One region of the Delftia sp. WSY_16 genome, then DNA from elsewhere that is predicted to be linked to it. Evidence: predicted binding sites of a transcription regulator. Region 1 holds the regulator's gene; each other region holds the start of a gene.
The links. The regulator LexA, encoded in region 1, represses DNA repair genes until DNA is damaged. The targets are predictions, from matches to a motif close to ACTGTATNNNNATACAGT.
Positions count from the first base shown of each region.

Region 2: a site for LexA is predicted at 1,197-1,214, ahead of recA (recombinase RecA). Genes of this name have one in related genera too.
Region 3: a site for LexA is predicted at 1,948-1,965, ahead of ACF8O7_RS25285 (putative DNA modification/repair radical SAM protein). Genes of this name have one in related genera too.

Region 1 covers NZ_JBICKS010000040.1:264,705-275,146, reverse strand. The annotation lists gene ACF8O7_RS20955 (asparaginase) at 1-476, opposite strand, end outside; gene lexA (transcriptional repressor LexA) at 575-1,249, shown strand; gene ACF8O7_RS20945 (hypothetical protein) at 1,412-1,819, shown strand; gene ACF8O7_RS20940 (MFS transporter) at 1,903-3,084, opposite strand; gene ACF8O7_RS20935 (helix-turn-helix transcriptional regulator) at 3,226-4,107, shown strand; gene ACF8O7_RS20930 (sigma-70 family RNA polymerase sigma factor) at 4,265-4,741, shown strand; gene ACF8O7_RS20925 (FecR domain-containing protein) at 4,746-5,723, shown strand; gene ACF8O7_RS20920 (ATP-binding protein) at 5,781-6,332, opposite strand; gene crcB (fluoride efflux transporter CrcB) at 6,511-6,897, opposite strand; fluoride riboswitch at 6,979-7,042, opposite strand; gene ACF8O7_RS20910 (DUF4124 domain-containing protein) at 7,210-7,854, shown strand; gene ACF8O7_RS20905 (D-2-hydroxyacid dehydrogenase family protein) at 8,291-9,307, shown strand; gene ACF8O7_RS20900 (hypothetical protein) at 9,361-10,176, opposite strand; gene ACF8O7_RS20895 (DNA polymerase III subunit chi) at 10,180-10,442, opposite strand, start outside.
Region 2 covers NZ_JBICKS010000023.1:67,561-78,002, reverse strand. The annotation lists gene ACF8O7_RS14010 (response regulator transcription factor) at 1-496, opposite strand, end outside; gene ACF8O7_RS14005 (MarR family winged helix-turn-helix transcriptional regulator) at 597-1,097, opposite strand; gene recA (recombinase RecA) at 1,245-2,348, shown strand; gene recX (recombination regulator RecX) at 2,551-3,030, shown strand; gene yddG (aromatic amino acid DMT transporter YddG) at 3,027-3,947, opposite strand; gene ACF8O7_RS13985 (hypothetical protein) at 3,970-5,853, opposite strand; gene argC (N-acetyl-gamma-glutamyl-phosphate reductase) at 5,850-6,782, opposite strand; gene sucC (ADP-forming succinate--CoA ligase subunit beta) at 7,219-8,379, shown strand; gene sucD (succinate--CoA ligase subunit alpha) at 8,400-9,293, shown strand; gene ACF8O7_RS13965 (TerC family protein) at 9,459-10,151, shown strand.
Region 3 covers NZ_JBICKS010000041.1:111,358-121,799, reverse strand. The annotation lists gene ACF8O7_RS25295 (DUF5691 domain-containing protein) at 1-28, opposite strand, end outside; gene ACF8O7_RS25290 (SWIM zinc finger family protein) at 25-1,485, opposite strand; gene ACF8O7_RS25285 (putative DNA modification/repair radical SAM protein) at 1,967-3,286, shown strand; gene ACF8O7_RS25280 (TIGR03915 family putative DNA repair protein) at 3,302-4,141, shown strand; gene purL (phosphoribosylformylglycinamidine synthase) at 4,207-8,238, opposite strand; gene map (type I methionyl aminopeptidase) at 8,417-9,232, shown strand; gene ACF8O7_RS25265 ([protein-PII] uridylyltransferase) at 9,322-10,442, shown strand, end outside.

The DNA.
Region 1 (10,442 bases):
ACTTCGCCGCCGGCCACCACCCACACACCGCTGCGCCCGCCGCTGGCGGCCACGGTCACGGCATCGCGCAGATTCTGCGGTCCGTCGGCCAGCAGGGCCGTGGCCGGGCGCATGGCGCAAGTGAGCACGATGGGCTTGGTGGCAGGCAGCAGGCTGTGCAGCAGCCAGGCCGTCTCTTCCAGCGTGTCCGTTCCATGCGTGATCACCACGGCGCGTGTGTCCGCATCCTCCAGCGCCTGCGTGCAGGCACGCAGCAACGCGCGCCACACGGGCCAGTCCATATCCTTGCTGTCCACCTGCGCGATCTGCTGCGTCTGCACAGGCCCCAGCGCCTGCTGCTCCAGATCCGGCACGGCATCGAGCAGCGACTGCACCGTGATCTGTCCGGCCTTGTATCCCACTGCCTGCGACTGCGAATCCGCCCGGCCGGCGATGGTGCCGCCCGTGCCAAGAATCACCAACTTTGACTGCCCCACTTGCACCTCTTGGAAAACTGGTTAAAAATACAGATACTGTATAAATCATCAGATGACTTCTCTGCCTGTCATCTGAATTCAAGGACCGGACGCACGCCATGCTCGACCATCCCAAGCTCACCGCCCGCCAGCAACAGATCCTGGACCTGATCCAGGCCGCCATCTCCCGCACGGGCGCGCCCCCCACCCGCGCGGAAATCGCCAACACGCTGGGCTTCAAGTCCGCCAACGCAGCAGAGGAACATCTGCAGGCCCTGGCCCGCAAAGGCGTGATCGAACTGGTCAGCGGCACCTCCCGCGGCATTCGCCTGCGTACCGACACCGTGCGCAACATCAATGCCGCACGCGGCACCAGCTTCGGGCTGCCGCTGTCGGCCCTGGCGCCGCTGATGCTGCCGCTGGTGGGCCGCGTTGCGGCGGGCTCGCCCATTCTCGCCCAGGAACATATCGACCAGACCTATTCCGTCGAACCCAGCCTGTTCCAGGTCCGCCCGGACTATCTGCTGCGCGTGCGCGGCATGTCCATGCGCGACGCGGGCATCATGGACGGCGATCTGCTGGCCGTGCAGTCCGCGCATGAAGCCCGCAACGGGCAGATCGTCGTGGCACGCCTGGGAGATGAAGTCACCGTCAAGCGCCTGCGCCGCACCACGCAGGGCGTGGAGCTCCTGCCGGAAAACCCCGATTACCCGGTGATCCGCGTCGCTCCCGAAGAGGCCTTTGCCATTGAAGGCCTGGCCGTGGGGCTGATCCGCAACAGCATGTCCATGTAAGCCGGACGGGCAGCCCTGCACGGGTTGCCACCCCCTATTTCATGCACCGCCCAGGTGGTAGGCGCGAAGCCTTGCAGCTTCGCCCTTGGCGGAGCTTTGCCCGCAAACCGCAATCCTGCCTGTGTCCATGCCTCTTTGAAATACGCCAACAGGAGTCGTCACATGGGATTCGCTCTGCCAACACTGTCTTCTCTGTCCTTCCTGCGCCTGGCACAGGGCATTCGCCTGCCCGCCGCCGCCATGGAGCCCGCCATGCGCACCATCCAGCCCGAATCGCCTGTGCAATCCGAGCAGGCGACCATCCTGTCCTTCAGCAAGGCACGCCGCCGCAGCCAGCAGCGGCGCAGCAAGTCAGCACGGCTGCCAGAACACAGGGATGCGCAGCTGCTGCTGCCCCTGCAACCCGAACTGCCCTCCCTTCCGGCAGATCAGGCCCTGCCTTCGGGTCTGCGCATCATCCAGCGCTCGCCGCAGGAGCAGCCCGAATGCCTGTTCATCTCGGGCCGCATGGCCGATGTCTGTGCCGCCCTGGAACGCATGGAAGCGCACGGCGCGCAGACACCGGCCTGAGGTCGCCCTGAGACCAACCCGTCCACCCGGTCTGCGAGAGCCCGGGCCTGTCTCTTGCCTTGCCCAGCGGCAGGGGCTGCGCATCAGGCCCTGACAGCCGCCGGTGCAGCACTTCCCTCGCTGCGCCGATTGCGCATGCACCACGCCTGCGCCGCGGCAACGCACAGAATGCACAGCACGACGCTCAACGAAAAACGCAGTCCGCGCGCATCGGACAGCATGCCGAACAACGGCGCCACCATGCCACCCATCGACATGGCCAGCCCCAGGGTCAGCCCGCTGGCCGTGGCCTGGTTGCGCGGCAGATAGTCCTGGGCCAGCGTGACCTGGGCGGCAAACGGAAGAAACATGCACACGCCCAGGGCCATGGTGCAGGCCAGCGCCATCCATGGCGTGGAGGCCAGGGCCAGGGCCGCCAGAGCAGGCAATGCCAGCAGGTAGCCGGCGCGGATGGCCTGCATGCGCCCCCGGCGATCTGCAAGCGTGCCCCCCAGCAAAGTACCCACCGCCGCAGCGGCTGTGAATGAGGTCAGCGTGGCCGCTCCCATGAAGTCCGAGCCGCCCAGCTCGCGCGTCACGAACATGGGCAGGGTGGACAGCACCGTCACATAGGGAATCGACCAGCAGACGATGACCCCGCACAGCAGGAAGAAGGCGCGCCAGTGGTTGGCGGGCAATTCGCCCTGCGCCACGGCCGGGCGCCGGGTGGCGCAATGGTCCTTGGCTCCATCCCGCCAAGTACAGGCATACCAGAGCACCAGCATGGCCGCTGCAGGCAGGGCCAGCATCCAGCTGCGGTGCAAGGCGCCTGCGCCCACCACGGCCGCAGCCAGCATGGGAGCGAACGATGCTCCCGCCGTTCCGCCCACCGAAAACACGCTCATCGCCTTCTGCGAGCTGCCGCCCGCCATGCGGGCCGCCACCGTTGCGGACGGATGGTAGGCCGCGATCCCCAGGCCGCACAGCACGGCAGCCAACCAGCTGACCCAGTAGTCCGGGCTCATGCCCACCAGGGCCAGGCCCAGGGCGGCCACCACAAAGCCGGCCGGCACCATCCAGGGCCGTGGCGACCGGTCGGCATACAGGCCGAACAGCGGCTGGACCATGCTCGACAGGCCCGTGGCCGCCAGCATCAGGCCGCTGGCTTCCGTATAGCTGTAGCCGCGCTCCAGCACCATGAAGGGCAACAGCGCAGGAACCAGTCCCTGGTAGAGGTCGTTGATGGCATGCGTGCCCGTAAGCAGCCCCAGACGTGCGCGGTTCATGCCCTGCCTCCTGTCACGTCCGTCATTCTCGAAAGGGAAATCATCTCCATACCTGCCACTTTCCTGCGGATTGAAAGTGGGTCATCGTAGGAAGTGCATGATCTGCATTCCTGCTACGAAGCAACAACAATCGTCGAGAAAATGACAACCCGGCAAAGTGGCCCACTTTCCCATGCCCGCACCCGCGCCTGCCTGGATGACGTGCCTGCGGCCGCTCCATTGCCCCCGCACGGCGAGCACACGGCCCGCCCGGTCGTGGCCTTTGCCACAGACATGGCGGCCGGCGCTGCCATCGCACCGCATGCCCACCGCCGCGGCCAGCTGCTGCATGCCACCGAGGGAGTGATGCTGATCCGCGCGGATTCGGGCAGTTGGGTCGTCCCCCCGGGATGCGCCGTCTGGGTTCCACCACAGGCCCTGCACGCCATCCACATGGCCGCCGGCCCCGTGGCCATGCGCACCGTGTTCGTGGAGCCGGGGCTGCGGCCCGGCCTGTGGCAAGACTGCCGAGTGATGCAGGTCACGCCCCTGCTGCGCGAACTCGTGCTGGAGGCCATCGAGCTGCCCATGGACTACCCGCTGGGCGGCAGGGAGGAGCGTGTCATGCAGTTGATCCTCGACGAAATGGAGCGCGCCCGCGCCCTGTCCTTGCACGTGCCCATGCCCCGGCATGGCGCCCTGGCCGCCTGCTGCCGCAGCTTTGTGGACGACCCATCGCAGGACGCCGGCCTGGCCAGTTGGGCACAGCGGCTGCACATGCATCCCCGCACGCTGGCACGCCTGTTCCTGCGCGAGACCGGCATGAACTTCGGCGCATGGTGCCGCCAGGCCCGTCTTCTGCTCAGCCTGCCCCGGCTGGCCGCTGGCGCCTCGGTCCTGGAAGTGGCGCTCTCCCATGGATACGACAGTCCCAGCGCCTTCACCGCCGTCTTCCGGCGCAGCTTTGGCGCTCCGCCCAGCGCCTACCAGCGCAATCGCCCGGCGCAGGGCCGGCGTGGAAGTTCCGCCAGCATCTCCCTGTAGCGCACATGCAACAGAAAGATACCCAGTCCTCAGGAGTAAAGCCTGCGTGAAAGATAATTGATAAGCATTCTTATTATCTTTTGCAACCGAGACCGCCACGTTGCCCATCTCGGCTTCTACGCCCGGCCTCCCCGCTTCTTTCGCACAAGCCCTCTCCGTGCACAGCCTCTACCAGAATCACCATCCCTGGCTGGAAAGCCTGCTGCGCAAGCGCCTGGGCAACCGTGACGATGCGGCCGACCTGGCCCAGGACACCTTCGTGCGCCTGCTGCGCTCGCCAGTGCCGCAGCAGGACATCCGCGAGCCCAGGCGCTACCTGGCCACCATCGCCCGCGGCCTGGTCACCGACCTGTTTCGCCGCCGCACGCTGGAGCAGTCCTATCTGAACTATCTTGCACAGCTGCCGCAGTCGCTGGCGCCTTCGCCCGAGGAGCAGGCCATCGTCCAGCAGACCCTGCTCGACGTGGACCGCATGCTCCAGGGCCTTGCACCCAAGGTGCGCGAAGCCTTCGTCCTGTCCCATTTCGAGGAACTGAGCTACCCCGAGATCGCCGAGCGCCTGGGCGTGTCGCTGCGCACCGTCAGCAACTACCTGACCCGGGCGATGGAGCATTGCTGCCTGGTCCTGGCATAGCCACATGGGCGAGGGATCTTTGGAAAGCAACGACCGACGGGCCTTGCATGAGGCCGCTGCCTGGCACGTGAAACTGCGCGGCACCGCGGTGACGCCAAGCCTGCAGCAGGCATGGACGGACTGGCACGAGGCCGACCCCGCCCACCAGCGCGCCTGGCTGCGCGTGCAATCCGTCACCGCACAGCTGTCGCATCTGCCCGCACCCTTGGCGCGCCAGGCGCTGGGCCGCCGCTCCGACCCCAATCGCCGTTCTGCGGTGCGTGCTGTGGCCCTTGGTCTGGGCAGTGGTGCCACGGCCTGGCTCGCCTGGAAAGGCGCGCCGCTCGAGCACTGGCAGGCAGCTCATCGCACCGCCACTGGCGAGCGCCGCGACCTGACGCTGCCCGACGGCTCCCTGGTGGCCCTGGATACAGCCACCTCCGTGGACGTGGCTTTCGACGACCGCCAGCGCCTGCTGCGCCTTTACCGCGGCCGCATCCTCGTCGCCACCGGGCCAGACGCACTGGGCCGCCCCTTCAGTGTGCAAACCCCGCAAGGCCATGTACTGGCCCTGGGAACGCGCTTCACGGTCCATGTCGCGGACGACGGCCTGTGCCATGTCAACGTGCAGGAAAAGACCGTGCGCCTGCAGCCCCTGGACAGCGAAGCCACCCCCACCGAGCTGCAGGCCGGGCAACACGCCGCCTTCTCGGCCAGCGCCGCCCAGCCACCCGCGTCTGCCGATCCCTTTGCCGCCAGCTGGCACGAAGGCGGACTGATCGCGCTGGACATGCCGCTGGGCCAGCTGATCGACGCCCTCGCCCGCTACCGGCCCGGCTACCTGGGCTGCACGCCCGAGGTGGCAGGCCTGCGTGTCTCGGGCGCCTTTCCCGTGGACGACACCGATCGCGCCCTGGCCGCGCTCGTCAGCCGCTTCCCCTTGCAGTTGAGCACCCGTACACGCTATTGGGTGCAAGTGCAGGCACGGTCTGGCGGGGATTGAGTAGGCGATCTAGGAGGCGTTCCAGTGGGCGAGCCGGCGGCCGCACGGCCTTTGCGGTCAGGCCCGCACATACGGGTGATGCACCACGTCGAAGCCCTCCTGTGCGCAAGGCGCGACAAAGTAGCTGGTGATCAGGTCGAACTGCTCATCGCTGGCCTGAAAGGGATGATCCCCCGCCGCATTGCGCGCACGCAGGCGCTGCTTGCAGACCTCATCGGGCACATCCAGGAAATGCAGGCGGTGGGAGGCACCCACCCTCTCGAACACGCTGCGCGCCCAACCTCTGCCTTCCAGCGTGTTGGCAGGAAAGTCCAGCACCACTGAAACGCCGGCATCCAGCAGCGCCTGCACATGCGCCCCCATCAATCCCTTGAGCCGCGCGCTGCAGCGCACATAGTCGGCCACCGACTGCATCTCGCCAGGATACAAACCGGCCAGCCAGGAATCCTCGCTGACCAGCACCGTGCCGGGCTGCGCCGCCAGTTGCCGTGCCAGCGTCGACTTGCCCGAGCCGATCTTGCCGCAGACCATGTGCAGCGTGGCCGGCCGCGCAGCGCGGGAATCGGCCTGGGCGTCGTCCGCATGGCGGGACGGTTCGAAAACCTGCATATCCATCTCCTGAAAGGCTTGTGAAAACCCTGGAGGCGGAATGAAAAAACCCGCCTCCTCTGGGCGGGTTGCATGGCGCCGAAGGCCGCTGGCTAACCCACCATCCAATGGATGGTGCGAATAATCTGCGTTGCGTTCAGGCGGGCCATGGCGCACAGCATAGCGCAATCAGGGCGCCTCAATGGGCCACCATCCGCACCAGCCCCAGCCCCGCAAACAGCGCGGCAACGCCCAGCACCAGCGAACCCAGCGCATACAGCACGGAAGCGAGCCAGTCGCCGCGCTCGTACAGCATGCCGATCTCCAGTGCGTAGGTCGAAAACGTGGTGAAGCCGCCCAGAATGCCCGTGGTGATGAACAGCCTCGCACTCTGCGGCAGCGAAGTCTTGAGCGCAAACCACTCCACCACCACCCCCATCACGAAAGCGCCCAGCACATTGATCGCCAAGGTGCCCAGCGGATAGGCACTGCCCACCAGCCGCAGTGCAAGCAGGTTCGAGCCATGCCGTAGCGCGGAGCCGAGGCCGCCGCCCACGAACACCAAAATGAAACCGTAGATACCCATGACCGTCCTTTCATCAAACAACCGGGACGGGCGCGCCGGGCAGGATCAAGACACGGCCCTACCACCGGCAGGACACGCCCCACCAAGGCAGGAGCCATCAGCCCCTTGCAGGGCGGTTTCGGGAAGCTCCATTCCCATCGTGCAGCCAGTGCTGCGGTGGTCGAGTTTACTCCGGGCAAGCGAACACAGGCAGCCATCCCCTGGCGGCAATACCGACCCTGCATCCCTTGCAGCGGCCTATTGGAATAACTTAACCTCAACCGATTCACCGTACCGGGATACCATCACTCCCATTCATTCACCGAGATGCATATGCGCCTATTGACTCTGACAATCGTTGCGACATTTCTGGCTTTACCTGCCGCCGCCCAGGTCTATCAATGCAAGGATGTTTCTGGAAAACTGATTTTTTCAGACAGCCCCTGCAGCAGCGACCAATCCGGCGCACTGATACAGCGCAAAAAATCGGACGATGAAATCTACCGCGAACGGGCCGAGGCCGCGGAGGCCAATGAGCGAAAGCAGCAGCGCCAGATGAACGAAATGCAGCAGCGCCAGATCGAGAGCCAGCAGCGCGTCATCGAACAGCAGGCCCGCAAGGCGAATGCTCCTGCGCCGGAGCAGCTCGGCGCATCCTCCCAGTGCAAGGAGGCGCGCAAGGAGCTGGAATTCGTATCCAGCATTCGCACCCTTTCCCTGGATGAAAAACGGATACGCACCAATGCAGCAATCACCAGCGTCAATGCTGCATGCGGCTCCAATACGCCGCTGATGCAGGAACCACCGAAGCCGGTTTTCACACCGCGGGCGGCCCAGCCTGTTCCTCTATCCAGTTGCAATGGTGCACTTTGCTACGACAGCAATGGCGGAATCTACAACCGCAACGGCCAATTCATCAGTGACAGTCAAGGGCGGAGCTGCCGAATACTGGGTGGAACCATGATTGAGTGCGACTGAGCGCGGTCCATCACACTCTCGGCCTTCACCGGCTTCGCCGGCAGGTGGCAACCCCCAAGTCCCGTCCGACCAGGGGTCCGCAAGGCGTTGCAGGGTGTAATTCGCTGATACAGCTGCGCGGGCGACAGAGCGTGCCAGTGAGCGGCTTCACCTGCCAGGGCTTGCTGGCATCTGCGCGGCTTGTGTAACCATGGCTGCGCGATCTGGCGCGGGCCGAAGCCTTCAGCCTCAAGCCCGGGGCTGCTTGAACGACAATGTGACCGTCGGGCCTCGGGGCCCTGGCTGCGCAAGCGTCACACAATAGTCAGGCAGGCCGGTTCAGGTAGGCGTTGATGATGCCCAGGGCAAAGCGCAAAAGCGGATCAGAACATTTGCCGACAACCTCTTGCGCGGCAACCCGGAGATAAATCAAAGGCTTATGAGAGATTCACAGGCAATGAACATCATCATTCTTGACGACTACCAGGACGCCGTACGCAAGTTGGACTGTGCGCGGCTGCTGGAGCCGTTCAACGCCAAGGTCTTCACCAATACCGTCAAGGGTGTGGGCCAGCTGTCGGTGCGGTTGCGCGATGCGGACATCATCGTGCTGATCCGCGAACGCACGCAGATCAGCCGGCAGTTGCTGGAAAAACTCCCGCGCCTGAAGCTGATCGCGCAGACCGGCAAGGCCGGCGCCCATATCGACGTGCAGGCCTGCACCGACCAGGGCGTTGCGATTGCCGAGGGCGTGGGCTCGCCCATCGCACCGGCCGAGCTGACCTGGTCGCTGATCATGGCGGCCACGCGGCGGCTGCCGCAGTACATCGCCAACCTCAAGCACGGCGCATGGCAGCAATCGGGGTTCAAGGCGGCATCCATGCCCGCCAATTTCGGGCTGGGCAGCGTGCTGCACGGGCGCACGCTGGGCATCTGGGGGTATGGCCGCATTGGCAGGCTGGTGGCCCACTATGGCCATGCCTTCGGCATGAAGGTTCTGGTCTGGGGCAGTGAGTCCTCGCGCCAGAAGGCCCAGGCCGACGGCTTTTCGGCCGCTGCTTCGCGCGAGGATTTCTTTGCCGAATCCGATGTGCTGTCCATGCATCTTCGCCTGCATGAGGCCACACGCGGCATCGTCACCGCCCAGGATCTGGCGCGCATGAGACCCACAGCCCTGTTCGTGAACACCTCGCGCGCCGAACTGGTGGAGGCCGATGCGCTGCTGGGCGCGCTCAACCGTGGCCGCCCCGGCCTGGCGGCCGTGGATGTCTTCGAGAGCGAGCCCATTCTCCAGGGCCACGCACTGCTGCGGCTGGAGAACTGCATCTGCACGCCGCACATCGGCTATGTGGAGCAAGACAGCTATGAGCTGTATTTCCGCGCCGCCTTCGACAATGTGGTGAACTTCGCTGCAGGCCAGCCCAGCAACATCCTCAATCCCGAGGTGTTCTCAGGCCCGGCACGCGCAGGCTGAAGGCCGGGTCAGGCGGGCACCTCTCACCCTTCACCCGCCTACCCGATCACGGATCAACGCCCCCCGCCCTGTACAGCATCGCCGCGTGCGGCACTCGCCCGGTGGGCCAGTTCGTCGGCCACGGCCTCGTAGACGGCTTGGCGCACCACCGACTCCACCTCTTCGCGCAGGCGCACGACGATGGATCGCGTCTGCTGCTGCACCACCGTGGCGATGGCATCGCGCAGGCGCTGGTCCAGCACCAGGTCCACGCGCTGCATGAGGCGATGGACCAGATACTCCTCGGTGACCTGCTGCGCGTGGCTGTCCCAGATGGACTCCATGGTGGGCAATGCACAGGCGGGTGATGCCCCAGGTGCTCCAGGTGCCGCAGATGCCGGATCCGGCTCGACCCCTTGCGTGGCAGCGTCGGCCTGCACCACCGGCGCGGCAGGAATAACGTCCTCGATCGGTGCGGCCGGGGCCACCTCTGGCACATCGGCCGGTTCGGCAACTTCGGCCACTTCGAGCAGACGGCTCTCCTGGGCCAGCTGCATTTCCACGGACGGCGCACTGGGCGGCAGATAGTCGGAATGCACGGGCTGCACTGCAGGCCGCGGGCCCTGTCCAGGCGGCGCAGGCTCGGCGACCATGGACCGCTGGGGTTGCAGATCCAGGGGCAGCGGCGGCAGGGACGCGGGCATGGAAACCAGGCCGCGGCGTGGCGCAAGCATGCCTTCGCTCGCCCAGGAATCGGTCTCGCCGCTGTGCGGCAGTTCGGAAGCAGCGACAGCGGGCGGTTCTGCCACCGGCGACTGCACTGCATCGACCGGCACGACATCGGTGAGCGTGGGAACAAAGCGTGGCGGGGTTTTGGAGGGAGCACTCATGGCTTACTCCTTGAGGACCAGGTCATGGCGCTTGATGGAAATCCCCTGCGCCACGTAATGCTTCCAGCGCTGCCGGGCCAGATGCCGGTCTTCCTCATCGGTGGCAGACACCACTTCAACGACACGCGCAAAGCGCTCGAATCCTTCTGGCACATCGCCGCCCAGATTCACCAGCATGTCGTGGTGCGGCGCGCTGTCCAGCCGCTCCAGCAGCACGATGGGCGAGAAGGCCACAATGCCGGCCCCATCGCCTTCGACGGCGTGGG
Region 2 (10,442 bases), on a different contig from region 1:
CCCGCTGCAGCAGCACTTCCAGCAGGCCCAGCTCGCGCGCCGACAGCTCGACCATCTTGCCGTCGATGGTGGCCACGCGGCCGGCCTGGTCGTAGACCAGCGGGCCGTGCTTGATGGTGCTGCTGGCGCCGCCCATACCGCGCCGCGTGAGGGCGCGCACGCGCGCCTCCAGCTCGGACAGCGCAAACGGCTTGGCCATGTAGTCGTCGGCACCATAGTCCAGCCCCTGCACGCGCTCTTCCACGCTGTCGGCCGCCGTGAGGATGAGCACCGGCAGCGCATCGCCGCGGCCGCGCAGCTTCTTGAGCACTTCGAGCCCGTGCATCTTGGGCAGGCCCAGGTCCAGGATGAGCAGGTCGAATTCGCTGCTGGTCATCAGCGCGGTGTCGGCCTCGCTGCCATTGGCCACATGGCTGACCACGGCGCCCGAGCCGCGCAGGCTGCGCAGCAGGCCATCGGCCAGGACCTGGTCGTCTTCGGCAATCAGAATGCGCATGGGGGATGTCTCCTGTAATGCAGGCGCGCTCTGGGAGTTGGAAATGCGCGCCTTTAGTTCCCAGGATTCTAGGATGCGCCCCGCAGTGCGGGCAGGGACCTTACCCGAGTGAGCCGCCGCCCGCGTAGGCCTCCAGCCCCAGCGCCACCACGGTGGCGATGTCGTCGCCGACTTCCTCGCGGAATTCGGCCTCGGCCTGGGAGACGGCGTCATGGAAAGCCTGCAGCCAGGCCAGGCCCGCTGGCGTGAAGCGGATGCGGCGCGCGCGCGCATCGCGCTCGTCGCTCTCGCGCGTGACCAGGCCCCAGGCCTCGCACTGGGCCACCAGGTCGCCCATGGACTGCTTGGTCATGCCTGCGCGCTCTGCCAGGTCCGTCAGCCGGTCGCCAGCCAGCGACAGATGCCGCGTGATGTGGATATGGGCCGCCCCCACCTTGTCGCGCGCAGCGAGGTTGGACAGTGCCAGCGGCACCTCCACATCGCGCGCCATGAGCTGCAGCACACGCGCGTCGAACCGCCGCATGGCATGGCCGAGCAGGCGGCCCAGGTGGGTCTGGCGCCAGGCGTCGGCGGGCGGCGTGACGGGGGAAAGCTCACTCATGGATGCATTGTGGAGGCAAATCCAACAAGTCAGGAAAACTGACTAAAAACACCAACAAATCAAGACAGCAAGCCCATAAACTACTGTTCAAGCATCCAGCCTGAATGCAAATACAGAGCTGAATCCATACCCAACCCAGGAGTCCGCATGAACACCGCCGTCACCACCGCCAACAGTGAAAAAGCCAAGGCCCTGCAGGCCGCACTCGCCCAGATCGAAAAGCAGTTCGGCAAGGGCACGATTATGCGCCTGGGTGAAGGCGAAGCCATCCAGGACATCCAGGTCGTCTCCACCGGCTCGCTGGGCCTGGACATCGCCCTGGGTGTGGGCGGCCTGCCCCGTGGCCGCGTGATCGAGATCTACGGCCCTGAATCCTCGGGCAAGACCACGCTGACGCTGCAGGTCATCGCCGAAATGCAAAAGCAGGGCGGCACCTGCGCCTTCATCGACGCAGAACACGCGCTGGACACCAGCTATGCCCAGAAGCTGGGCGTGAACCTCAACGAAGTGCTGATCAGCCAGCCCGACACCGGCGAGCAGGCCCTGGAAATCGTGGACAGCCTGGTGCGCTCGGGCGCCGTGGACATGATCGTCGTGGACTCGGTGGCCGCACTGACACCGCGCGCCGAAATCGAAGGCGAGATGGGCGACCAGCTGCCCGGCCTGCAGGCCCGCCTGATGAGCCAGGCGCTGCGCAAGCTGACCTCCACCATCAAGAAGACCAATTGCATGGTCATCTTCATCAACCAGATCCGCATGAAGATCGGCGTGATGTTCGGCAGCCCCGAAACCACCACGGGCGGCAATGCGCTGAAGTTCTACGCCTCGGTCCGCCTGGACATCCGCCGCACCGGCACCATCAAGAAGGGCGACGAAGCCATCGGCAACGAAACCAAGGTCAAGGTCGTCAAGAACAAGGTCTCGCCCCCGTTCAAGACCGCCGAGTTCGACATCCTCTTCGGCGAAGGCATCTCGCGCGAAGGTGAAATCCTGGACATGGGCGTCAACGCCAAGATCCTCGACAAGTCGGGGGCCTGGTACGCCTACAACGGCGAAAAGATCGGCCAGGGTCGCGACAACGCCCGCGAATTCCTGCGCGAGAACAGCGGCCTGGCCGTGGAGATCGAGAACAAGGTGCGCGACAGCCTGGGCATCGCCCTGCTGCCCACGGCCGGCGGCGATGCGCCCGAAGCCAAGGCCGCCAAGGGCGCCAAGGCCAAGGCCGACAAGGACGGCGTGATCGAAGCCTGAGCGCCCAGACCCCTCACAGCAGGCGCCGCAGCGCCTGCGCACACTGTGTTTGCCATCTTGGCGCAGGCTCACGTCTGCGCCTTTTTTATCGCCGGGACGCCCCAAGGCAAAAAAGCGGCCCCCTTGGGGGGCAGCGGACCTTGCGCAGCAAGGGGAGCGTGGGCGCCTTTTTTATTCGGGATGATTCAGGAGACATTGCCGCATGGGATTCGCCAAGCTGTCGCTCAAGGGCCGGGCGCTCAAGCTGCTGGGCCAGCGCGAACATTCACGGCTGGAGCTGGAACGCAAGCTCGCCCCCCATGTGGAGGAAGGCGAGGACCTGGGCGCCATGCTCGACGCGCTGGAGCAGCGCGGCTTCATCAGCGCCGAGCGCGTGGCCGAGTCCGTGCTGCATCGCAAGGCCGCGCGCTTTGGCACATCGCGCGTGGTGCAGGAGCTGCGCAGCAAGGGGCTGGACGATGGCCTGGTGCGCGCCGCCGCAGAACAATTGCGCGCCACCGAACTGCAGCGCGCCCATGCCGTATGGCGCCAGCGCTTCGGCACACCGCCGGCCACCCCGCAGGAACGCCTCAAGCAGATGCGCTTTCTGGCCGCGCGCGGCTTTGGCGGAGAAATAGCGAGCAAGGTGCTGCGCGGGCGCAGCGAAGACTGGGATGACGGAGCTGCAGACGAAGGCAACTAATCCACGCGCCGGGTTGCGCCCCAGCACACCAGCGACCCCACGGTCACCAGCGCCACGCCCTGCCAGAAGCCCCAGCCCGGCTGCACCTGCAGCCAGGCACTGGCCAGCAAGGCAGAGAACACGGGCGTGAAGTACGAGGCCGCCGCCATCACGGCCAGATGCCCGTGCTGTATGCCGTGCTCCCAGCAGCTGTAGCCCATGGCCGTGAGCCCGCCCACGGCCAGCAGCTGCAGCACCACGGTGCCTGACCAGTGCATGCCGCCTTCGCCACCCAGCCACAGCCACTTGATCCACAGCGCCAGCGCAGTCCAGATCAGGAACAACCCCACGGCATTGTGCCCCCCACCCCAGCGCCGAGCAGCCAGCGAATAGCAGGGCCACAGCAGGGCCGCGCCAAAGGCGAGTCCATAGGCCAGCGGATTGGCCAGCATGTGGTCCGCAATGCCCCGCAGTTGCAGCGAGTCGCCGCCCAGCACGCACGTCAGCCCCCACAGGCACAGCAGCACGCCGGGCCACAGCCACCAGCGCGCATGCTGCTGGCGCAGCAGCACGGCCAAAACGATGGTCAGGCTGGGCCACAGGTAGTTGATCAGCCCCAGCTCCAGTGCCTGAGCACGGTCCTGCGCCAGACCGATCGCCAGCGACAGACAGATTTCATAGACCGCAAACAGCAGCCCGCAGCCCCAGAAATAGGCCGGGTGCATGGTTCGCCATTGCGAAGGCCTGGGCAGGCCGCGCACGGCGGCCACGCACAGGGCGCTGACCGTATAGAGCATGGCAGCGCCGCCCACGGCGCCCAGCGGCTCGGCCACTGAGCGCATCAGGCCCACGGTGCAGCTCCAGCACACCACGGCCAGCAGGCCGATGGCGGTGGCCCGGCCTGCGGCTGCAGGGGAACTGCTGTGCGCTGAAGACATGGAAAAGGCAGCGCGCGGCAGGTCAGTGCGGCTGCAGCACCTGGCGCAGCGAGCGGTAAAGCGCGTCCGAGCCGTGCGCGCGGTTGTCCGCATCGAAGGAGAACTCGTTGCTGGACTGCGTGCCGGTCGCGTCCTCGGGACGCGCCTCCATGAAGAAGGACAGGAAGCGCGCGCCCTGGCGGCGGTGCATGGTCAGCACTTTCTCCAGCCGCTGCGGCGACAGTGCCACCAGCGGATGGAACTCCGTCACGCCATAGGCGGTGTGGCCATAGCGGCGCAGCATCTGGCCGACCAGCGGCCCATAGGTGTCTTCGCCATACAGGCTGACACCCAGGGACAGCCCCGGCATGCGCTGCAGGCTGCGCTCCACGGCGTAGCGGCTGGCGTCCCAGCTCGGATTCGCATGGGGGTTGAGCTGGTGGGCAAAGCGAGGCACCCGGCCCAGGCAGCCGTGCCCGATGTGCTCGGAAAAGCCCTGGATGTAATCGGCCACCTGCTGCTCGCGAAAATCGTTCCAGTCCGTCACCAGCGGGTTGTAGAACAGCGCCAGCCGGTCCTGCGGGCTGTCCACCCAGAACTCCACACCATCGGGCAGCTTGCCGAAGTCAGGCAAGGCCTCGGCGGTATGGGGCCTGGGCTCTCCCTGGTGGCGGTCCATCACGGCGATCTGGCGCGTGGCCAGCAGGCCCAGGCTGCGCCCGCCGGCCTGCAGCACCACGTCGATGCGGTGCAGGCCCTCGCCCAGCGCCGGATAGCGGATGTCGGCACGCCAGCCCACATCGGGCGTGAGGAAATCAGGCTTGGCCTGGGCCACATCCTGGCGGTGCATGTGCACGGGGGCGTGCGAGTAGGGGCGCCCGTCCACGAAGACGGCCACGGCCAGTTGCTTTTGCAGCTTCGCGTCGGGCGAGTGGACCCAGCCGGACACCGGGACCGTGCCAGCCGCATAGCTGTCGATGTGCTGGAAGAAGTTCTGCAGCGGCTCGCTGCGGATGTTGCGCGACGGAGGCTCCACCGCATCGAAGCTGGCGAACTCCGACTTCAGATGGGCATTGAGCCGCGCAATGTCGCCATAGCGCTGGCGCAGGAATGCATGGAAGCCCGCCACGGATGCAGGGCTGTAGTCGGTGACCGCATAGCCTTCGGCCGCGAACCCCATGCCGGCCTCGAAACCCGGGAACAGCTGGTGCGTCTCGCCCAGCACGGTGAGCGCACGCAGCGGATGCATGGCGGCATCGCCCGCAGCGCACATGCGCTCGGCCAGGGCATCGACCACCAGCTTGCGCACGCGCGTGATTTCATTGTCCTGCCGCGCAACCGACCACGGGAAGATGCGCGCGCCCAGATAGGTGTCCAGCGGCAGCGGTCCCTTGGGCGTCCAGGCCAGATTGGCGGGATCGGCGGCCAGGCGCTCCTCGGCCTGGGAGTGGACCTCGAAATGCGTGGCGAACAGGTAGAGCACCACGGGCCGCTGCGCCTGCGCCACCGTGCGCACCACGCGGTCCAGCGCCTCGCCCCGGACTTCCCAGGCCCGGCCGTTCCACTGCACATAGCGCAGCAGAGGCACGCTGAGCGTATAGCCCAGCTCCAGCCCTTCGCCCTGCGGCCGGCCCAGGCGCTGCAGCGTGGCTTTCACCATTTCCGCGGCCGAGCCCTGAGGGCCCAGGCAACTGGCAGGCACCTGCTGGAATTCCTTGGGAAAATCCTCGCGCAGCCCGTCCTGCACCAGGCAGGCTTCCATATTGCCCAGCAGCGGACTCAGCAGCAGGCGCGATGAGGAAGGCAATGCCGGCCGCAGCTTCCAGGCGAACACAACTATCAGCAGACACAGCACGGCCAGGGCCAGGACATGGCCCCAGACCGGACCGCGCCGGCCCGGCAAGGACGGGGGCGCGGGGGGCCTCACAGGCCCAGCATGATCTGCAGGTTCTGCACGGCGGCGCCGCTGGCGCCCTTGCCCAGGTTGTCCAGACGGGCGATCAGCACGGCCTGGCGGTACTGCTCATTGGCGAATACACGCAACTCCAGCTTGTTCGTGTCGGTCAGCGTATCGGCAGCCAGCTTCATGTCTTCGGTGGGCGGCAGCACCGACACCCATTGCTCGGGCGTGTTGGTCGCCGCGTAGTGGGCGGCCAGCGCATCGTGCAGATCGGCGGCCTTGGGCGCGCCCGGCAGCAGGTCCAGATGCAGGGGCAGTTGCACCAGCATGCCCTGGCGGAAATTGCCCACGGCAGGAATGAAGACCGGGCGGCGCGTCATGCCCGTGTAGTGCAGGATTTCGGGAATGTGCTTGTGCGACAGGCCCAGCGCATAGGCCTCGTAAGGCGCGGCCGTGCCGGCCTCGTAGGCTTCGATCATGCTGCGGCCGCCGCCCGAGTAGCCGGACACCGAGGGCAGGCTCAGCGGGTAGTCGGCTGGAATGAGGCCTGCCGCCACCAGCGGGTGCAGCAGTGCGATGGCGCCCGTGGCATAGCAGCCGGGGTTGGCCACGCGCGTGGCAGCCTTGACGGCGTCCAGCTGGCCCTTGCGCAGCTCGGGAAAGCCGTAGACCCAGCCCGGCGCCACGCGGTGGGCGGTGGAGGCATCGATGATCTTGATGGCACGGCCGGTCTCGGCCTCGATGGCGTCGACCATGGCCACGGTTTCGCGCGCAGCGTCGTCATGCAGGCACAGGATGACCAGGTCCACGCCGGCGATCAGCGCACGCTTGGCAGCAGGATCCTTTCGCAGCTCGGGCGCAATGCTGACCAGCTCCACGCCGGACAGATCGACCAGACGCTCACGGATCTGCAGCCCTGTCGTGCCTGCTTCGCCATCGATAAAGACTTTTGCCATCGCTGTATTTCTCCTGCTGCGCGGCCCTCCTGGAGCCGCTGCGGCACCATTGCCGCGTTCCAGCTGCGGATTCTCACCGAAACCGGGTCCCCCTGCGCCCGTTGTCGCAAAACGGTTGGCAGTGGCGATCAAGGGCGTGCTGACATGCGCCTGTTACAAACGGCGGGCAGGGCCGCCTGCAGATCCTCTATAAGACAAAAGAGCTGTGGCGCCTGAAAGAAATGTCGGGAAACCGGCTTTTCCCTGACATATCAATGCATTGCACAGTTCCTGGCATGCTGCTTGGCCCGCAGGAAATTGTGGATTCTGCGCATGGGGGCGTGTCGGATGGCGCAGTGCAGCATGGTACATTCGGCGATTGCCAGGTCACTCCGCCTTGAGGCAGCACCCCAGGGCTACCGGGTCAATCCCCCCCTATTTGTTTGAGAGAGACATCATGAAGATTCATGAATACCAAGGCAAGGACATCTTGCGTCAGTTTGGTGTGCCTGTACCTCGCGGTATCCCTGCGTTCACAGTGCAAGAGGCCGTCGAGGCCGCCCAAAAGCTCGGCGGCCCCGTGTGGGTCGTGAAGGCCCAGATCCACGCTGGTGGTCGCGGCAAGGGCGGCGGCGTGAAGGTTGCCAAGAGCATCGACGACGTCAAGGCACTGGCTGGCCAGATCCTGGGCATGCAGCTGGTAACGCACCAGACCGGCCCCGAAGGCCAGAAGGTCCGCCGCCTGTACATCGAAGACGGCGCCGACATCCAGAAGGAATACTACCTGTCGTGTGTGACCGACCGCGCCACGCAGAAGGTGGCCTTCATCGCTTCGAGCGAAGGCGGCATGGACATCGAGGAAGTGGCCCACTCCACGCCCGAGAAGATCATCACCATCTTCGTCGATCCCCTGGTCGGTCTGACCCAGGCCCAGGGCGAAGAGCTGGCCAAGGGCATCGGCATGCCTGCCGACTCCACTGCCCAGTTCATCGACATCTGCCAGAAGCTCTACAAGTGCTACATGGACACGGATGCCTCGCTGGTCGAGATCAACCCCCTGAACCGTGACAGCAAGGGCAATGTCATTGCCCTGGACGCCAAGTTCAACTTCGACGCCAACGCCCTGTTCCGCCTGCCCGAAATCGTGGCACTGCGCGACCTGGACGAAGAAGATCCCGCCGAAGTCGAAGCCTCCAAGTTCGATCTGGCCTACATCTCGCTGGACGGCAACATCGGCTGCCTGGTCAACGGTGCCGGCCTGGCCATGGCCACCATGGACACCATCAAGCTGTTCGGCGGCGAGCCGGCCAACTTCCTGGACGTGGGCGGCGGCGCCACCCCCGAGAAGGTCACCGAAGCCTTCAAGATCATGCTGAAGAACCCCAAGGTCGAAGGCATTCTGGTCAACATCTTCGGCGGCATCATGAAGTGCGACACCATCGCCACCGGCGTGATCACTGCCTGCAAGGCCGTGAACCTGCAAGTGCCCCTGGTCGTGCGCATGAAGGGCACGAACGAAGAACTGGGCAAGAAGATGCTGGCCGAGTCCGGCCTGCCCATCATCAGCGCCGACACCATGGCCGAAGCGGCCACGAAGATCGTCGAAGCCGTCAAGTAAGCAGGCCCGGAGAACACACCATGTCTATCTACATCAATAAAGACACCAAGGTCATCACCCAAGGCATCACGGGCAAGACGGGCCAGTTCCACACGGAAAAATGCATCGAGTACGCGAACGGCAAGAACTGCTTCGTGGCCGGTGTGAACCCCAAGAAGGCCGGCGAAAAGATCTTCGACGTGCCAATCTACGCCTCCGTCAAGGAAGCCGCACAAGGCACGGGCGCCACGGTCTCCGTGATCTACGTTCCCCCCGCAGGCGCTGCCGCCGCGATCTGGGAAGCCGTGGAAGCCGACCTGGACCTGGCCATCTGCATCACCGAAGGCATCCCCGTCCGTGACATGCTGGAAGTGCGCAACAAGATGCGCGCCAAGGAAGCTGCAGGCGGCAAGCGCACCCTGCTGCTGGGCCCCAACTGCCCCGGCCTGATCACGCCCGACGAGATCAAGATCGGCATCATGCCCGGCCACATCCACAAGAAGGGCCGCGTCGGCGTGGTCAGCCGCTCCGGCACGCTGACCTACGAAGCCGTGGCTCAGCTGACCGAACTGGGCATTGGCCAGTCGTCGGCCGTGGGCATCGGCGGTGACCCGATCAACGGCCTCAAGCACATCGACGTGATGAAGGCCTTCAACGACGATCCCGACACCGACGCCGTCATCATGATCGGCGAAATCGGCGGTCCCGACGAAGCCGAAGCTGCCCGCTGGTGCAAGGACAACATGAAGAAGCCGATCGTCGGCTTCATCGCTGGTGTCACCGCCCCTCCCGGCAAGCGCATGGGCCACGCCGGCGCGCTGATCTCCGGCGGTGCCGACACGGCCGACGCCAAGCTGGCCATCATGGAAGAGTGCGGTTTCGTCATCACCCGCAATCCCTCCGAAATGGGCCGCCTGCTCAAGGGCCTGATCTAAGCGGCACCGGTTCTGCGTGACATCCAGGGTTCGCTCCAGGAAGAAATTACGCAGAATTACGAATCGGTAAGGCGGCAAGTCCGCCCTACACTGACGACTCCAAAAAAGAAAAAGCGCCAGAGGCTACCGCCCTGGCGCTTTTCAACTCATAACAGCGGAGAAACCATGGAATACCTGCAAAGCGCCGATTTCTGGATCGGCCTGTTGAAGATCGTCTGGATCAACATCATCCTGTCTGGCGACAACGCCGTCGTCATCGCCCTCGCAGCACGCTCGCTGCCTCCCGCACAGCAAAAGAAAGCCGTCATGTTCGGCTCCGGCGCCGCCGTGGTGCTGCGGATCATCCTGACCGTGGTCGCGGCAAAGCTGCTGGAGCTGTCGTTCCTGCAGATCGTGGGCGGCTGCCTGCTGCTGTGGATCGGCCTGCAGCTGCTGACCGGCGAAGAAGATGATGAAGGCGAATCCAAGGGCCATGGCAGCATGATGGTCGCCATCCGCACCATCCTGATCGCCGACCTGGTGATGAGCCTGGACAACGTGATCGCCGTGGCCGCCACTGCGCAGGGCAACATGGTCCTGCTGATCCTGGGCCTGGCCATCAGCATCCCGCTGGTGATCTTCGGCTCCACGCTGATGATCAAGCTCATGGAGCGCTTCCCCGTCATCATCACGCTGGGCGCCGCCCTGATCGGCTGGGTCGGCGGAGAAACCATCGTCAACGACCGCCTGCTGCACGGCTACGCCATCAGCCACCCCTGGCTGCACTATGTGGCGGCCGCAGCCGGCGCCGTGCTGGTCGTGGGCATTGGCAAGTTCCTGCAGGCGCGCTCAGGCGCAAAGCACGCAGCCCAGGCCTGACGCTGCCGCAGGCAGCACCTTCGCCGCATCACGAACGCACTGCCCCGGCAGTGCGTTTTTGCTTTGTGAGGACCCATCTTGATGTGGCGTCAAGCTGACGAGCCGTTGCGCCCGCGCATTCCGGGCACTTGCGCGCACTGTTTTCATTTACGCTGTGCACCGGTCTTCACCATTGCATCTGCACACCAGGGACTGATGGCACCACCGCCGAATCCGTCCTTTGCCACCATGCCCAGCGCCCCCAAAATCCCGGACCAACCCACCCGGCAGCAAGCTCCTGCCCAGTACTGC
Region 3 (10,442 bases), on a different contig from region 1:
GCGCAGTCCAAAGTTGTGTGTTGCTCATACCGGTTCACCCTGGTTCTGCCAGATACATTGCCGGGCGCTTTCGCCCTCGCGGGCCTGCCAGGCGCTCAGCAGGCGCCAGCGGCCCACGGCCGGGCCGGGCTCCCATTCGCCAAACAGCTGCATGGGCGCGCCGCCGCTGAGCGCCAGCAGGCGCCAGGCTTCGGAATCGTCAATGGCCACGGGAACGGGTTGCACAGACGCGGCAGTGCCGTCAGCAGACACGCCGGGCGCAGCCGCCGATGCGCCCGGCGCATCGGGCCAGGCCGCAAACCATTGGCCCTGGGCAGGCACCAAACGCAACCCGTCCTGGCACAGCGGCTGCGTGGCCTGCAGCGGGTTGGCGGCAATGCGCCGGCCCATCTGCTGCAGGACGTCGCCCACGGCCGAGGTGTCCAGCGGGCTGGCGCCCTCGGCAGGCAGCGCAGGCCCGTTGCCGTTGGCGGCAATGGCGCGCAGCGGCGCATGGCCCGGGTAGAAATTCAGCGCGCAACCGTAGCGATGGCCAGGCACCCAGGCCGATTCGAAGCCGCGCCCGCCCTGCGCATAGTCCAGCACCAGGGCCATGCGGCCCGTGCGCTGCCCGTGCAGCCAGACGCGGCGCTCCATGAGCCGGCCTTCGCGCTCGATCATGCGCAGGCCGGCCACCAGCCATTCGTCCTCGACCAGTTGGCCGCGGGCCTGCACTTCGGCCTTGTCCATGGGCCAGCCCAGCGCGGCCATCACGTCGGCCTTGACCTCGGGGCTCAGCGATTCGCGGCGGCGCACGGCGTCGATGATCAGCTGCCAGTGGCCCAGCTGCACCAGCATGTCGCGCGGCCAGTCGCGGTGGCTGTCCACCAGATCCCGGCAGTCCTTGATGCGTGCCGCCATGCCCGTGGCCTGCGCATCGACCATGCGCGCGGCCATGGTGTTCCAGCGCTGGCGCATCTGGGAGTCGCCGGCCTGGTTGGCCAGGCCCGCGCGCACCATGTCCTGCATCCACAGCGACAGTTCCTGCAGGCCCGCCTCGACCTTGTCCCAGCGCTTGTCTTCGCGCCTGGCCTGCTGCCTGGCCGCAACCTCGGGATCGGGTGGCGGCTCGGCCGCCGCGGCGGCTGCCTTGGCCTCCTTCTTCTCGGCCTTTTCCTGGCGGCTGTCCAGCCAGGTCTGCACCCAGGCCGGTGGATCGCCGCCCTCGGTGACCTGGCCGCCCGCACGCATCAGCATCAGCGCCAGCCCATGCTTGCAGGGGAACTTGCGGCTGGGGCAAGAGCATTTGAAGGAAGGTCCCGACAGGTCCACCTGGGTCTGGTAGGGCTTGCTGCCGCTGCCCTGGCACTCGCCCCACACCGCCACATCGTTGGCACCCATGGTGGGCCATTTGGCGGGCGATTGCAGCCCCTTGGCGGCCTTGCTGGAGGAAGCGTCCGGCGATAGCGCCAGCACTTCGCTCTCTGTTCCTAATACACGCGACACCGAAGCTCCCTCTCCAAGTGTTTGTCATCGCCAGGCGCATTGAATGAAGAAACGACCGCGCCCGGCAAGCCCGAAAGCCTATCAGCAATAGTTATCGGCAATTTGAAACAAATCACAACAACGTCAAACCTCTCTCCCATGAACCGGGAACCCCATGGCGCGCAGCCAGCTGCGCTATATCAGCGCATGCATTGATGACACCAAGCCGTACCAGCCTTCAGACATTGCAAAAAGACGCAGGAAACACGCATTCACCATTTCCTGCGATGCACATCGCCACCCATTGAAAGCAAGCACTCATTCCGCACTGAAAACGGTTTCATTCCATTGCACTGGCAACCATTGCAATCCGCTGGCCATTGCGATAGCCCGACAGTGCGTTCAAACCGGAGCCAGGCAAGGCCGGACCAGACCCTGGCTGGGGGATGGGCTCTCGAAAAACCGGATGTGCCAGGCAAATATACTGTATATTCATACAGCCATGGAGCTGCAACGCAAACTTTTCATCCTCGCCGACGCCGCCAAGTACGACGCCAGTTGTGCCTCCAGCGGATCGCAGGGGCGCGACTCGCTGGACGGCAAGGGCATGGGCTCGGTCACCGGCATGGGCATCTGCCACAGCTATGCGCCCGACGGGCGCTGCATCTCGCTGCTCAAGATCCTGCTGACCAATGTCTGCATCTTCGACTGCCGCTACTGCATCAACCGCAAGAGCTCCAACGTGCAGCGCGCCCGCTTCACGGTGGCCGAGGTGGTGCAGCTGACGCTGGACTTCTACCGGCGCAACTGCATCGAGGGGCTGTTCCTGTCCAGCGGCATCATCCGCTCCAGCGACTACACCATGGAGCAGCTGGTGGAAGTGGCCCGCCGCCTGCGCGAGGAGCATGACTTTCGCGGCTACATCCACCTCAAGACCATCCCGGATGCCGCCCCTGAATTGCTGGCCCAGGCAGGCCGCCATGCCGACCGCCTGAGCATCAATGTGGAACTGCCCACGGCCAGCGGCCTGGCGCAGTTCGCGCCTGAAAAGGACGGCCGGCGCATACGCCAGGCCATGCAGGGCGTGGACCGGCATGTGCAGGCCTGGCGCGCGGCCACGCGCGAGCAGCGCCAGGCGCAGTCCCTGCCCGGCGCGCCCGCGCAGCGCGCCGCCGTGCCGCGCTTCGCGCCGGGCGGGCAGAGCACGCAGATGATCGTGGGCGCCGACCGCGCAACCGATGCCGACATCCTCGAATCCAGCCATACGCTGTATGCGGGCTACGGCCTGCGCCGCGTGTACTACTCGGCCTTCAGCCCCATTCCCGATGCCTCGCGCGACCTGCCGCCGCAGGCGCCGCCCCTCATGCGCGAGCACCGGCTCTACCAGGCCGACTGGCTCATGCGCTTTTACGGCTACGGGGCGGGCGAGATCGCGGCGGCCAGCCGCCACGGCATGCTGGACCTGGAGATCGACCCCAAGCTGGCCTGGGCACTGGCCAACCGCCAGCAGTTCCCCGTGGACCTCAACCGTGCGCCGCGCAGCCTGCTGCTGCGCGTGCCGGGCCTGGGCACGCAGACGGTGGAGCGCCTGCTGGCGGCGCGCCGCGTGCGCCGGCTGCGGCTGGACGACCTGCTGCGGCTGCGCGCCCCCGTGCAAAAGGCCCTGCCCTTCGTGCTGATCGACGGCCACCGCCCCCTGCTGGGCGAGACCGACTCGGCCGCGCTGCGCACGCGGCTGATCGCGCAGTCGCAGGCCAGCCAGGCCCAGGCGCGGCACAGCGGCATGCGCGTGCAAAGCGCACTGCAGGCCAGCCTGTTCTAGAACCTGGAGCACGCCATGCACGGACAGGCCCTCACCATCGAACTCGACAGCCCCGACGACTGGCCCGGCTTTCGCGCAGCCTGCAGGGCGCTGCTGGCCCATGGCGCCGACCCCGCCCTGGTGCGCTGGCGGTGGCCCGACACGCCGAGTGCGCAGCCACTCGGCGCGGGGGTGGACCTGTTTTCCAGCGCGCCGCAGCAGGCCATGCCCGCCTCGGCGCTTGCCGGGCTGGCCGGCCCCGGCGAGGCAGGGCTGTCCCTGTCGGACACCCAGATGTCCGCCCTGCGCCATGCCTGCATGCACCGCGCGGCAGGCCGCTTCGAGCTGTGCCACCGCTGGCTGGCGCGCATGCAGGCCCGGCCCGAACTGCGGCTGGATGCGCTGGATGCGGACTGGCGCGCCATCGAGGCCCTGGCCCGCCCCGTCTCGCGCGAGATCCACAAGATGCACGCCTTCGTGCGCTTTCGGACGACACAGCGACCGGACCTGCCCGAGCTGCACATCGCCTGGTTCGAGCCCGAGCACCACATCGTGCGCGCGGCGGCACCCTTCTTCTGCAAGCGCTTTGCCAACATGCACTGGGCCATCCTCACGCCGCAGTGCAGCGTGCACTGGGACGGCCATGCGCTGCGCCTGGCGCCCGGCGCACGCCGCAGCGATGCCCCGCCAGCCGACGCGGGCGAGGCCCTGTGGCTGACCTACTACGCCAGCACCTTCAACCCCGCGCGCCTGAAGGAGCAGGCCATGCTGCGCGAGATGCCGCGCCGCTACTGGCACAACCTCCCCGAGACGGTGCTGATCTCCACCCTGGTCCAGCAGGCCCGCGCGCGCACGGGACAGATGCTGGAGCAGTAAGTACAGGCGCAAAAAAACAAAGGCCCCGAAGGGCCTTTGTCTGCTTTGCAGCGTCGCTCAGTGCATCAGCCCAGCCACTTGCGGGCGTTGCGCCACACGCGCATCCAGGGGCTGAATTCCGACTTGTCGCCGTTGGTCCAGCTCATCTGCACGTTGCGGAACACGCGCTCGGGGTGGGGCATCATGGCCGTGAAGCGGCCATCGGCCGTGGTCACTGCCGTCAGGCCGCCGGCCGATCCGTTGGGATTGAACGGGTACTGCTCGGTGGCCTTGCCGTGGTTGTCCACATAGCGCATGGAGGCGATGGCCTTGTCCGCATTGCCGCGGAAGCGGAAGTTGGCAAAGCCTTCGCCGTGGGCCACGGCGATGGGCAGGCGGCTGCCGGCCATGCCCTGCAGGAACAGGCTGGGCGACTCCAGCACTTCCACCATGGACAGGCGCGCCTCGAAGCGGTTGCTCTGGTTCTGCGTGAAACGCGGCCAGTCCTGGGCGCCGGGAATGATATCGGCCAGTTCGGCAAACATCTGGCAGCCATTGCACACGCCCAGGCCGAAGGTGTCGCTGCGGCCGAAGAACTGCTGGAACTGCGCGGACAGGCTGTCGTTGAAGGTGATGGAGCGCGCCCAGCCGATGCCGGCGCCCAGCGTGTCGCCGTAGCTGAAGCCGCCGCAGGCCACCACGCCGGCGAAGTCCTGCAGCTGCGCGCGGCCGCTTTGCAGGTCGGTCATGTGCACGTCCACGGCGTCGAAGCCGGCCTCGGTGAAGGCGTAGGCCATTTCCACATGGGAGTTCACGCCCTGCTCGCGCAGCACAGCCACGCGGGGCCGCGCGCCCAGGTTCAGGAAGGGTGCGGCCGGGTTCTCGGCCGGGTCGAACGTCAGGTGCAGGTGCATGCCCGGGTCGGCAGGCTCGCCGGCTGCGGCGTGCTCGCTGTCGGCGCAGGCCGGGTTGTCGCGCTGCTGGGCAATCTTCCAGCTGACGGCATCCCAGACCTGATGCAGGTCGCTGAGCGAGGCGCCGAAGACGGACTTGGCATCGCGCCAGACCTGCAGCTCGCCCTTGCCCGCATCGACCTTGGAGGAGGCAGGACGCGTCTTGCCGATGATGTGGCTGCAGGTGGACAGGCCATGCTCGCGCAGGGTCTGCAGCACGGCGGCGCGGTCGGCCGTGCGGATCTGCAGCACGGCGCCCAGCTCTTCGTTGAACAGCGCGCGCAGCGTCATATCGTCGCGGCGGCCGCTGATCTGGGAGGCCCAGTTCTTGCCTTCGCCCGAGTCCATGCGGCTGTCGCTGATGCCGTCGCCTTCGGTGACCAGCATGTCCACGTTGATGGCCACGCCCACATGGCCGGCAAAGGCCATCTCGGCCACGGTGGCCAGCAGGCCGCCGTCGCCCTTGTCGTGGTAGGCCAGGATCTGGCCCTTGGCGCGCAGGTCGTTGACGGCATCGACCAGGGCAATCAGGTCCTTGGCGTCATCGAGGTCGGGCGTCTCGTTGCCGGTCTGGCCCAGCACCTGGCCCAGGATGGAGCCGCCCATGCGCATCTTGCCGCGGCCCAGGTCCACCAGCACCAGGGTGCTGTCGTCTTCCGAGGCGTCCAGCTGGGGCGTGAGCGTGCCGCGCACATCGTCGATGGAGGCAAAGCCCGTGATGATCAGGCTGACCGGCGAGGTCACCTTCTTGACCTGGCCGCCCTCGTTCCACTGGGTGCGCATGGACAGGCTGTCCTTGCCCACGGGAATCGAGATGTCCAGCTGCGGGCACAGCTCCATGCCCACGGCCTTGACGGTGGCGTAGAGCGCCGCGTCTTCGCCGGGCTCCCCGCAGGCCGCCATCCAGTTGGCCGACATCTTGACCCTGGACAGTTCGATGGGCGCGGCCAGCATGTTGGTGATGGCCTCGGCCACGGCCATGCGGCCCGACGCCGGCGCGTTGATAGCCGCCAGCGGCGTGCGCTCGCCCATGGCCATGGCCTCGCCCTTGAAGCCCTGGAAATCGGCCAGCGTGACGGCCACGTCGGCCACGGGCACCTGCCAGGGGCCGACCATCTGGTCGCGGTGGGTCAGGCCACCCACGGCGCGGTCGCCGATGGTGATCAGGAAGCGCTTGGAGGCCACGGTGGGGTGGGCCAGCACGTCGATCACGGCCTTTTCCAGGGGCACGCCGGTCAGGTCCATGGGGGGCAGCTCCCGCTGCACGGTGGCCACGTCGCGGTGCATCTTGGGCGGCTTGCCCAGCAGCACGTTCATGGGCATGTCCACGGGGAACTTCTGGTCGCCCGAGGCCACGGCCGTGTCCTCCAGCACCAGCTGGCGCTCCTCGGTGGCCGTGCCGATCACGGCAAACGGACAGCGCTCGCGCTCGCAGAAGGCCGTGAATTCGGCCAGCGATTCGGGCGCGATGGCCAGCACATAGCGCTCCTGGCTTTCGTTGGACCAGATTTCCTTGGGCGCCAGGCCGGATTCCTCCAGGTTGACGGCGCGCAGGTCGAAGCGCGCGCCACGGCCCGCATCGTTGGTCAGCTCGGGGAAGGCATTGGACAGGCCGCCGGCACCCACGTCGTGGATGGCCAGGATGGGGTTCTTGTCACCCTGGGCCCAGCAGTGGTTGATGACTTCCTGGGCGCGGCGCTCGATCTCGGGGTTGCCGCGCTGCACGGAGTCGAAGTCCAGCTCGGCCGCGTTCGTGCCGCTGGCCATGGAGCTGGCAGCGCCGCCGCCCATGCCGATGCGCATGCCGGGGCCGCCCAGCTGGATCAGCAGGGTGCCGGCGGGGAACTCGATCTTGCGCGTCAGCTCGGAGTCGATCACGCCCAGGCCGCCCGCGATCATGATGGGCTTGTGGTAGCCGCGCATCACGGCATCGGCACCCACGCCGACCTGCTGCTCGTACTCGCGGAAATAGCCGGTCAGGTTGGGACGGCCGAACTCGTTGTTGAAGGCCGCGCCACCGAGCGGGCCCTCGATCATGATCTGCAGCGGGCTGGCGATGTGCTCGGGCTTGCCCACTTCGCTGCCCCACAGCTTGGAGACCGTGAAGCCCGACAGGCCGGCCTTGGGCTTGGAGCCGCGGCCCGTGGCGCCCTCGTCGCGAATCTCGCCGCCCGCGCCAGTCGATGCGCCGGGGAAGGGGGAGATGGCCGTGGGGTGGTTGTGCGTCTCCACCTTCATGAGGACGTGGTTGACGGCCTTCTTCTTCTGGTAGCTGGGCGCCTTGATCTTGTCCAGGGCCGCCTCGAAGGTGGCGACGAAGCGCTCGACCTCATGGCCTTCCATGATGGAGGCGTTGTCCGAGTAGGCCACCACCGTGTGCTGGGGCGAGACCTGGTGCGTGTTGCGGATCATGCCGAACAGGCTCTTGTCCTGGGCCACGCCGTCAATGGTGAACTGGGCGTTGAAGATCTTGTGGCGGCAGTGCTCGCTGTTGGCCTGCGCGAACATCATCAGCTCCACGTCCGTGGGATTGCGCTGCAGGCCCTTGAAGGCGTCGACCAGGTAGTCGATCTCGTCGTCGGCCAGGGCCAGGCCCCATTGGCGGTTGGCAGTCTCCAGCGCCGCGCGGCCGCCGCCCAGCACATCGACGAACTCCATGGGAGCGGCTTCCAGGGCGGAGAACAGCTGCTCGGCCTCGGCGCGCGTGGCGAAGACCGATTCGGTCATGCGGTCGTGCAGCAGGGCCGCGATCTGCGCGGTCTGCTCGGCCGACAGCTCGGGCTTGCCACCGAGCAGGCCGCTCTTGAGGACCACGCGGTACTCGGTGATGCGCTCGACGCGGAAGACTTCAAGGCCGCAGTTGCGCGCGATATCGGTGGCCTTGGAGGCCCAGGGCGAGATCGTGCCCAGGCGCGGGGTGACCACCAGGGCGGTGCCATCGGCCGGGCCTTGCGGGCCTTCGTAGGGATCTCCATAGGTCAAGAGCGCCTGGAGGCGCTCTTGCAATGCGGGCGTGGGTGCGGCGTCCGTGGCCACCAGGTGCACGAAGCGCGCGGCAATGCCGGTGATTTTGGGATGGATGGCGACCAGGTCGGTCAGAAGCTGCTGGGCGCGGAACGAGCTGAGAGCGTTTCCACCCTCGAACTGTGTCAGATGCAAGGTCACGTGGCGGCCTGTTGGGTGAGGAGGCTTGTGAAAAGCGCCCTGCGGCCCCGCCCGGCTGGGGGCAGGCCGCAAGGCGCTGAATCGGTGAGGCCGCCATTTTACCGGGCTGCGCCGTCCCGGTGGCGACAGCCGCCCCTTACCCCTGCACGTCCAAAGGCGCAATGGGATAATTGCGGGCATGAGCATCACCATCAAGAGCGCCGAAGACATCGCAGCCATGCGCGTGGCATGCCGCCTGGCTTCGGAAGTGCTGGACTACATCACCCCCCACATCAAGCCCGGCATCACCACGGCCGAGATCGACCGGCTGGGCGCCGAATGCATGGCGCAGCAGGGCACGGTCTCCGCCACCATCGGCTACCAGCCGCCTGGCTACCCGCCCTATCCCGGGCACCTGTGCACCTCGGTCAACCATGTGGTCTGCCACGGCATCCCCAACGACAAGCCGCTCAAGAAGGGCGACATCGTCAATGTGGATGTCACGGTCATCACCAAGGACGGCTGGTACGGCGACAACAGCCGCATGTTCCTGATCGGCGAGTGCTCCATCGCGGCCAAGCGCCTGTCGGCGCTGACCTTCGACGCCATGTGGCTGGGCATCCAGCAGGTCAGGCCCGGCGCCACGCTGGGCGACATCGGCAACGCCATCCAGACCTTTGCCGAAGGCCACGGCCTGTCGGTGGTGCGCGAGTTCTGCGGCCACGGCATCGGCCAGAAGTTCCACGAAGAGCCCCAGATCCTGCACTATGGCCGCCCCGGAACGGGCACCGTTCTCGAAGAGGGCATGGTCTTCACCGTCGAGCCCATGCTCAACCTGGGCAGGCGCGAGATCAAGGAACTGGGCAAGGACGGCTGGACCATCGTGACCAAGGACCACAGCCTCTCGGCCCAGTGGGAACACACCCTGGTGGTGACCAAGACGGGCTACGAAGTCATGACCCTGTCGGCCGGCTCGCCCGCGCTCCCGCCCTTCGTGACTGCCACGAGCTGCTGAGGCTCGGCATGTTTCTTGCGTGATGCGCAGGCAAAATGGCACTGCGCCCAGGGCACCCGCTCCAGGCGCCTCCCCTGCCCTGGCCGCGCATGAAACAGATCACTGACCACACTCCTTCCAACTCTGCGCCCGCAGCCCCGGATTCGCTGGAGCAGTTGCGCGCGCAGTACGCCCTCGATCGCGGACGCTGGATAGGCTCGCTGCTGGCGCCCACCATGGGCCGGCGCGGCGTGCGCCTGGTGCTGCAGCACCTGAGCGATCTGGCCGACACGCTGCTGCGCGCGCTGTGGCACCGCGCCGGCATGCCTGCCGAGGCCTGCCTGGCCGCCGTGGGAGGCTATGGCCGCGCCCAGCTGTTTCCCTACTCCGACATCGACGTGCTGGTGCTGCTGCCGGCCACCGGCACGGCAGCCCCGGAGCTGACCTCGCGCATAGAAAAGTTCATCGGCAGCTGCTGGGACGCGGGCCTGGAGATCGGCTCCAGCGTGCGCACGCTGGCCGAATGCCTGCAAGAGTCCGGGCGTGACCTCACCGTGCAGACCGCCTTGCTGGAGTCGCGCCGCATCTGCGGAAACGAGCCGCTGTTCGGCGAGTTCCAGCAGCGCTACCAGGCACAGATGAATGCGCGCGCCTTTCTGTCCGGCAAGCTGCTGGAAATGCGCCAGCGCCACAACAAGTACGAGAGCACGCCCTACTCGCTGGAGCCCAACTGCAAGGAATCGCCCGGCGGCCTGCGCGATCTGCACACCATGATCTGGCTGGCCCGCGCCGCAGGCCTGGGCCACAGCTGGCAGGCCCTGGCGGAAAAGGGACTGATCACCGATTTCGAGCGCCAGCAGCTCGAAGACAACGAGGCCATGCTCAGCCTGATACGCGCGCGCCTGCACGCCGTGGCGGGCCGGCACGAGGACCGCCTGGTCTTCGACCAGCAGACCGCCGTGGCCGAGGCCTTTGGCTACCGCTCCACCTCGGCCGAGGGCCGCAAGCTGGCCATGCGCGCCAGCGAGACGCTGATGCGCCACTACTACTGGGCAGCCAAGGCCGTGACCCAGCTGTGCCAGATCCTGCGCCTGAACATCGAGGAGCGCCTGAACCCACGCCCCACGCCGCGGATCCGGCTGAACTCCCGCTTCTACGAGAAGGCCGGCACCATCGAAGTGGCCAGCGACGATCTGTACGAGCGCGAGCCGCATGCCATCCTCGAAACCTT